One region of the Rossellomorea sp. DUT-2 genome, then DNA from elsewhere that is predicted to be linked to it. Evidence: riboswitches for the same ligand, from Rfam matches in the RefSeq annotation. Region 1 holds a riboswitch; the other holds the start of a gene.
What was found. Region 1 has a riboswitch for cyclic di-GMP ahead of ACOSV2_RS08710 (anti-repressor SinI family protein). Riboswitches for the same ligand answer to the same signal wherever they lie in the genome.
Positions count from the first base shown of each region.

Region 2: another riboswitch for cyclic di-GMP. It lies ahead of ACOSV2_RS20450 (methyl-accepting chemotaxis protein); the one in region 1 lies ahead of ACOSV2_RS08710 (anti-repressor SinI family protein).

Region 1 covers NZ_JBQPEO010000002.1:574,579-578,795, forward strand. The annotation lists gene ACOSV2_RS08690 (hypothetical protein) at 1-148, opposite strand, end outside; gene ACOSV2_RS08695 (helix-turn-helix domain-containing protein) at 145-663, opposite strand; gene ACOSV2_RS08700 (helix-turn-helix transcriptional regulator) at 840-1,085, opposite strand; gene ACOSV2_RS08705 (helix-turn-helix domain-containing protein) at 1,241-1,621, shown strand; cyclic di-GMP riboswitch class I at 1,881-1,967, shown strand; gene ACOSV2_RS08710 (anti-repressor SinI family protein) at 1,994-2,128, shown strand; gene ACOSV2_RS08715 (hypothetical protein) at 2,468-3,565, opposite strand; gene ACOSV2_RS08720 (NUMOD4 domain-containing protein) at 3,757-4,008, opposite strand; gene ACOSV2_RS08725 (hypothetical protein) at 4,026-4,217, opposite strand, start outside.
Region 2 covers NZ_JBQPEO010000006.1:177,935-182,151, forward strand. The annotation lists gene ACOSV2_RS20430 (hypothetical protein) at 1-114, shown strand, start outside; gene ACOSV2_RS20435 (GIY-YIG nuclease family protein) at 187-537, opposite strand; gene ACOSV2_RS20440 (DUF2087 domain-containing protein) at 560-1,306, opposite strand; gene ACOSV2_RS20445 (GNAT family N-acetyltransferase) at 1,568-2,146, shown strand; cyclic di-GMP riboswitch class II at 2,298-2,382, shown strand; gene ACOSV2_RS20450 (methyl-accepting chemotaxis protein) at 2,497-3,327, shown strand; gene ACOSV2_RS20455 (spore germination protein) at 3,973-4,217, shown strand, end outside.

The DNA.
Region 1 (4,217 bases):
AGTTAAGTAGATCTACCGCTGATAACATGGCTTCTTTGTATTTTCCTTCTTCCATTCTTTCCTCAATTGCCTGAATCGAATTCCAGGAGCATCTTTGATGTTGCACTGCCTTACGTAAATCTTCATTTTTAAATGTTTGAGTGATCACTTTTGTAACCTCCGTGCTTTTAGGGTTAATCTCCATTGTTTGAAAATCTGTATCATCGAGAATTGATATTCTTTAGATATTAGAGCGACAAGGTTGATCATACTGGCTGCAGCATCTAATACTTCAAACGCAACCTTTTTCATTTCCTCTCGCTCTGTATCGCTTTGAGATCTTACTGGTTTGTACCAACATGCTTTTTCGAGATGTTCTAGAGCTTCAAGTGATTCCTTTTTGACCAGAAGCATCATAGCTGTTGGATGATGTTCAATGAACTCTCCGTTTAGATAGGGTATAGATACATCCCCAGCTGATTCGTTCCATCTAACGAAATAGTATTCTTCATCGTCGATTGCTTCAGCTGTTAGAGCTCTTAAATCTCTAGGGAAACGCTGTCTCCCCGTTTCGTACTTTGCAATGCTTTCTCTTGAAATCGGAAGCTTTAACGATAGTTGGTGTTGTGTTATACCTTTGCGCCTTCTCGCACTAGCAAGCTCCTCCCCTTCCATGACTTTCATAAGGGTTGCTCCTTCCTTTACCTATATATGGATTTCAATGTTCGGGCTGAGTTCATAAAATGAAGTTAACTTGCTTTTTCAGATTTTTGTTTGCGTTCTTCAATGATTCTTGGAACTGATGTTTTTAAGAAGTAGCTTAGGATTTTTTTGATTGTTTCATCTGATGGTTGGTTCATTTAGATCACCTTCTTAACATTACACGAATTGTGACATTCATCTTCAAAAAAAATCGTCCATTCTAAATCAAGTACTTTCGAAATCTTTTTAGCATTCGGAACAGATGCATTTCTTTCTCCACTTTCAATCATTGCATACGTGGATCTAGCTATTTTTGCTTTGGCAGCAACGCTTTGTTGAGTCATTGATTTTTTCTTTCTAATATCTATTAACCATTGCCTTGTAATGTGCTCACCCCCCTTGATGTCACGTTATGTGTAATTTAAGTATATGTCACATATTGTGTAGTGTCAATATAATATTACACTTTTTGTGTATTTTATTTTTTGTCACGAAATGCGACGCTATAATTAACGTTATAAGACGAATATGGACGAAAAAATAGGTTGGAGGAGTTCCAATGTTAAAAAATAAACTAATTGAACTTCGAAAAGATAAGAAGCTACGCCAAGAAGATATCGCAAAAATATTGGGGATTGCCCGAACTACTTATGCTATGTATGAGCAAGGGAATCGTGAGCCTGATTTTGATACATTAAATAAAATCGCTGACTTTTTTGAGGTTACAGTTGATTACTTACTTGGACGTGATCAGAAAAATAAAACTAAAGAAGATACTCTTGAGGAAGTCAACAAACTCGTTAAGGAGTATGGCATAGAGCAATTTGGTTTCTTTGATATTGAAAAGTGGAAGGATCTTTCTTCTGAGGATATTGAGGAGATTAAGAAGCATTTTGAGTATGTTGTGTTCCAGGCAAAACAAAGAAATAAAGAGGACTAAAATAGCCACACAAAAATGCTCAGAGAAGATTCTCCGAGCTTTTTTCAGTAGAATTCAATTAAATCCCCCTTTCGTATTATAAGGTCAGCCAGATATTTCTGGTTGACCATTTTTTATATCATATGATTACGGTAGCCGGGGTAGAACGGAAGCCCCCGTGAAGTGCGACATAAACTGAAAATGTTGTCGAACTTTTTGTTTTATATTTTATTTATTACGGTAAACGGTAGTGGTACTATTATTTTACATTTTTCTATATTTTTGAAAACAGGAAGCTTTTCGAAAGATTGGGACGCAAAGCTACAGGTCTAAGGTTATAAACAGCAATGACGGCTGAGTTACCTAGAATAGTACATATTTTAGGAGGGTAAAATGTTGACTACTGAAAATACTTGTGAAAATAAACTAGACAAAGAATGGATTGAACTCATTATTGAGGCTCGTAACCTAGGAATTTCTATCGATGAAATTAGAGAATTTCTAAATAGATCATCTCGTACTCTATGAGGTCTAGATGTTTTATATTTGCTTCGCTCTATGGATCACATACTCAATAAAAATTTAATTTTGTCGGTGAGGTTGCTACAATTCTAGAGGAAATTAAGAAGCATTTTGAGTATGTTGTGTTCCAGGCAAAACAAAGGAATAAAGAGGACTAAAATAATTGCACCAAAAGAAGCTCAGAGATATTTCTCTGAGCTAAGGAATATTTTCTATTAGTAGAATAAAGAATAATTCACACATTTTAATGGTCCAGAATGGAGTCCATTATAAAAAGAATATCGTCAAATATCCTTTTATTATAAATATTTTATTAGCTTCGTTTAATAATCGTACAATTTAAATTCATTTTCTATTAAAAAACTCATCAATTTCCTTTTTAAATGAATCGAATTTATCATTGTACTCCTTCATCGATAACCCTACTGGCATATAAATAGTGAAATACCTATCGTACCCATCTTGCCAAGCTGTTCCAGTACTTTCTCCAACTTGAACCCATGTTAAGTTGTTGTGTTCAACATATTTACTGCCAGTTTCAAAACAAGGCATCTTAATTGCCAATTTTTGCTCATACATAAAAGGGAAACCTGAAGAATTGCCAACAATCTTTCCTTTAAATTTATATTTTATATATACCCCTTTTATGATCGTCTCAGCAAGCTTGTTGGGGATACGTGACCAATTTACAGTCTTATGTGAAGAACCCTCTTGCAATTCCCTTAGACTTTCAATAGTTTTACGAGTAGTTAATGCAATTTCACCTTTATTTTTATTATATTTTTTATAAAAATTTAATACTATTACCGCTGCCATTAAATAATCATTACCTAATGAATTTAATTGTCTATTAAATAATTTCGCATGTAGCTCAGTCAATTCCTGATGGACTACTCTAATAGCATTATCTACATCTAACTCTTTTTCTGTCATACTTTCTAGTTCTTTTTTAAATGATCGTTGCATACCATTATGTTCAGTAATAAAATGTTCTTTGCTTAATATAATTTTCGTTCCTTTAAATGATCTACTAATACTTGATACAGGCTCACCAGCATGTTGGGCATAATTCCTTAAATTGTAAATAAACCTATACTCAAAACACCTATCATATATTTCAGATAAAGCTAAATCAAAGAATTCCCCATAGCTTTTTTCCTTATTTCTACTTAAAAAAGTTCTCCAGCGATCAATAAAACCTTTATAAGCACTCAAATAATTATTTAACTGTCTTATAATTTTATTTGTAGACCCTTTTTCGTCTTCTACACACTTTATGTATTCATTAAATTCCTCGGTGATTGGTTGCATAAAATTTATTTCTTTCCACAGAGAATTAAGTTTTTCGCATGCAACATTAATTTCGTTTCCTTCAATTTTTTCTATTTCTTTTAATATAGTAACTGTACCTTCATTTATTTCCAAAACCCACATCTGATTCATTTCATCCTCCTTATATAAAATTTATTATAATTAATAGGTTGTATAAAGTTCTTATTGGAAATTTAGATAGTCTAGGTTATTTTAGCAAAAACACTACTAATCTACTTTTAACCTGTAAAAAATATAGGTCAAATCATATAAGATAAAAGACTACTTGATTTCAGTAGACCTTTTATAAACCTGAATGTAGTTCACTTATATATTATTGTTTTAGTTCCTTTAAATTCAGTGTCATTCGCACCTGGGAAGGCTGCTTTCCATAATTCAAATACATTATGATTAGATGCCTTACCATTTTTATATAATTTAACGATATGAAATCCATATTCGTCCCCACACCTTTTAAGTGTTCTTTTAGATCGGTGTGAATACACCTTTCCGGATTCGGAGATATCATATAGTCCTTCATAACCTATAATCGGTTTATACAATTCCTTTCTCATAATTCTCCTCCAGTATCTTAGTTTAGAAAAGCCCCTATTCTCCACTGATTCCATTGATTTTTCTTCTTGCTTCTCCCCGGAACAACACAGTAGTCATTAATAATTGTTTCTTGTCCAATAAACTCTATCGGCAACTCATTATAGTTACTTAAGACAAATGAGGCGATAAACCTACGTGCTTCTTGAATGCCATTTACTAATTGGTTCAA
Region 2 (4,217 bases), on a different contig from region 1:
GAGTTTATATCAGGTAAAGGGGAAGTGTTAGAAATATTCGAGGACGGTGAGTGGAAAAGTTTTAATGGTCCTAAGGAGGAGTTAATGATTAAGTATAATTTGAATGTTCAATAAAAATAAACCAACAAAAGACATGAACAAAAACGCTCAGAGATCATCCTGAGCGTTTTTGTGTGATCATCGTACCTACTTCTGATTATACCCCCGTTCTCCATACGGCTGCAGTTTCTCCAACCACTTTTCTTCCAACTCATCCAGAGCTTCTTTTTCAGTCACAAATGGATCATCATTCTTTTTCAGTTTTTCCAATAGCTCGAATGTAAATGCGTCTTTCCCGTACTGGATCCATTCGGTTTGTAACCCTTTGCTGGTGGTGAATCCATTGTTTTCAAGCATGAACTTGATCCCGTTCAGGGTCTTCAAGTTTTTCGTGCTTCCGATATAGATTTTATTGTTTTGCTGATTTAAGATTTGAAAGACACCTGCTTCAACCGGTGTTTCTTTATACTGTTGTTTTAACTCTCTTTTACGATCCATGATTAGACCTCCTGTTAGTTCTTTACTTCTTTAACCAGTACTTGCTCCCGTCGGATTTACGGTCTATAAACCCATATTCAATGAGATATCTTCTGATAAGCACATAATCGTCATAAATGTCTTTTAATACATGATTTAATTCTTTTTCATCGTACATATCGTCTTTCTTCAACTGTTTCGAAATCTCACGAAGAATGACCAGCCTTTGCTTTTCCTTTGGGGGGAATTTCGTCAATGCCCCGTCAGAGAAGTACTTACTTACGATTTGCTCCTGTTCGGTCTGTGTAATATTGTACCGTTCGTCCACCATGGTGGCTGTTTTATGAACAGGTACAAACGTCGGGGCATTTTCGTCTTTTTCTTTCAGCAATTCCATCATGGTCAGGAAGGTCTTGGCTTGACGCTCCTTCTCTTTTAAAGCAAACCGGTGATGCCGGATAGTGGACGCACTTCCGATATCCAGTTCTTCTTTGATTTCTTTATCATTTTTCCCTTGATAAAAGAGGGTCAATAAACGTTTTTGGTGATCGGTCAGACCCGTGAGCTTTTTATCCATTCCAATTAAATAATCGAATACGGACAGGTGCGTACGTTCAATGTGAACACCCATATATTTTTCAGCGAGGTAAAATTTATCTTCGTAAGGATAGACCATGCCTTTTTCAAGGATCTCTCCGCACATAAGACAAATAAAGGAATCTTCTTCTTCGATAAAACCTCTTTTCATTTCTTCCAAAGAGGCACTCCAAAACAAGTTGGAAAGCTCCATTCCTTAACACATCCTATTCTTTTATCTTTTGCGCAATTTTTATATAAACGAAATTTAAATATGTTTGTTATTTTATAAACATAATATAAAATTGTTTGTTTTTTGTCAAATAGAATGTTAAAGACCAACCATTGATCACAGTCTCCAAATAGATCAATCAGCAGATTACCTAAAAGCGTAGACCAGATGCAAAGGGCGTGGTATCTTCAGATTATCAAGGTATGTAAATCTCTAAATTGAATGGAACGGAGACAGAAATAGATGAACAACGTGACGAACATTAAATGTGAAAACATAACAGATGATATCATTCAGGAATACCAACAAAAGGGCTATGAGTTGGTATTCCAAGAATATGTGATGGAACACTCCTTAACGGACATCCCTAAAATCGAAACACCATTTCCATTTATTTTCAAAAGTTGGTCAGCGTCATTGAAAGAGCGATTTTATGAAGTTTACGAGGCTTCATTCAAGGACCGTCCCGGTTTTCCAGGGTGGCCCGGGGAGAAGTGGGTGGAGTGGATATCGTCCGGTTCTGATTTTCTACCGGAACGGTCCTATATCGTAACTGTCAATGACCAGGCGGTAGGTTTCATTGCAACCGATCATGAGACTGATACAATCGGGTATATCATTCAAGTGGGTGTGATTAAGGAGTGGCGGGGAAAAGGGATCGCTGCTGTATTGACTTGTAAATGCTTAGAAGACCTCCGACAAGATGGTATGAAATCCGTCGTCCTCCACGTGAATCAAAACAATCCCGGAGCCATAAAGCTTTATGAACGTATAGGATTCAAGACTGTCCGGAAAAGAGGCACGTTTGGAATGACATCTTAGAGTGTCTGTGCAAACCGGGACGGTTCTTACTCTACTTTTCGGGAATCTAGTATAGACGGAACCGTCCCCACTGTATCCATAATTACCAATATCTATTTCTTCACCTATTTGTAGTCTAAATATTTTTTTGAATGTGTCGATATATTAAATATATTAATTTAGATGCGATGAATGGTTATCTGTATGTGGGCGCTTGGATAATCGGGGAGCAACTAGCGCAACCGGCTAATTGAACTTTACTGTTTGATTAGCTTTTTTTATTATAGAACGTTACTTTCTATGCCCAGAAACCTAAAGATGAATGAATAATGGAGTACATAAGCAAATGTTCAAAAGAAGGGGATACGTATATGAACCAATTAACTAGTAAGGCAAGCACCCAAGTTTTAGATATAAAGGATGTTCTATTAGCTCTTGAAACAAATTTGGCTATGATAGAGTTCTCCTTAGACAGGAAGGTAATTTGGGTAAATAATAACTTCGCCGATGCAATGAATTACCGGGTACAGGAAATGCAAGGGATGGATCACAAACAGTTCTGCACGATGGAATATAGCCAAAGCAAAGAATATACAGTGTTGTGGGACAACCTCCGGAAAGGGAAAAAATCTCAAGAAAAAATTGAAAGAGTTGATAAACAGGGAAACAAACTTTGGCTGGAAGCAACATATATTCCTATTTTAGATGAAAAGGGTTCTGTCCATGCAGTCCTGAAAATTGCCACAGACATTACAAAAAGGGAAAATACAACGATAGAGATCATTTCCCAATTAAAGAGCATGCCGAATAATCTAGTTAACTCAGTTATGGACAATTCTAATGAAAAAGTTGAAGCATTAGAGTCTTTAAAAGAACAAATTAAATTAATTGATGAAACGTCGAAATCGATAAAAAATATTTCTTCTCAAACAAACTTGCTTTCTTTAAATGCGGCGATTGAAGCAGCCAGAGCGGGTGAACACGGGAGAGGGTTCAATGTAGTAGCCCAGGAAGTGAGGAAGCTCTCTGTGAATGCTAATAATGCCATTAAAGAGGTTAATGCTAACATTGAAAATATTACAAATGAACTAATAAAAGTTAATCAAATTTCAGAAGACTTACAAAGAATTGTTACAGAATCTAAAAATGAAATTGATCAAACCATTAACAAGTTAGAAAAACTTACTACAAATAAAGAGTAAGTGTAGGTAATGGGTTCTGTGTTACATATTAGGAGAATATAAAGAGCGTGTTCCGAACCACTATGGTTAAATAGGCTCTTTAAATGCAACTCATGCAAACCGGGGACGGTCGTAAGGGAAAGGTTAAGACGGAACCGTCCCCACTCTGTCTATGTATCGAAACAGAGATAGACTTGTGAATATCGTCATTGTATTGCTCTTTTGTATCCTTATCTTTCATATCATCCGAATCATCCTTCACGTTAAGGTTTACTTCGTGTATAGCATGAGGTTGGGATATTTTTTATTTATTGAACTAATCATTTTCCTTATTTTATTTCTTTTTTCAAAAGGTGAATGTCTTTCTCAATGGGATTATTCATAACGAAAAGAATACTTTAAATAGCATGCAAAAAAGCACAGAGTTTATCTAACTATGTGCTTCTCTTTCTTATAGAGATTGTTACCCTATTCTCATTTTATTCTTTAACTTTTATGGAGGATAAAGGATGCTAAAAATAGCAATGTGAATGTGCCTAAAAGAAAATATAGAAAATATAAAGAATACCTTTCACGATACTTCTGACCTTATCGTAAGAAATATATAGCCTTCTGGCTGCGAAGGTTCCCTTGAAATGAATATTGTCTATTTGGACGGAATTATCGATGCAGATGTTATTCAGGATTTTGTGGTCAAGCTTATTAGAACCATTCGAGACTGAAGGTTTTAATGAATCACTCATCGATCAAATCATTGAAAGAATAGTTGAATCGGCAGATGTGAAAACGACAACTCAGTATCAAGAATTGACCGATGCCATCGTACAAGGAAGCACTGTCTTATTAATTGACGGGTTTCGAGAAGGCATCATTATACCATCTCCCAAGTGGGCAGAAAGAAGCGTCGAAGC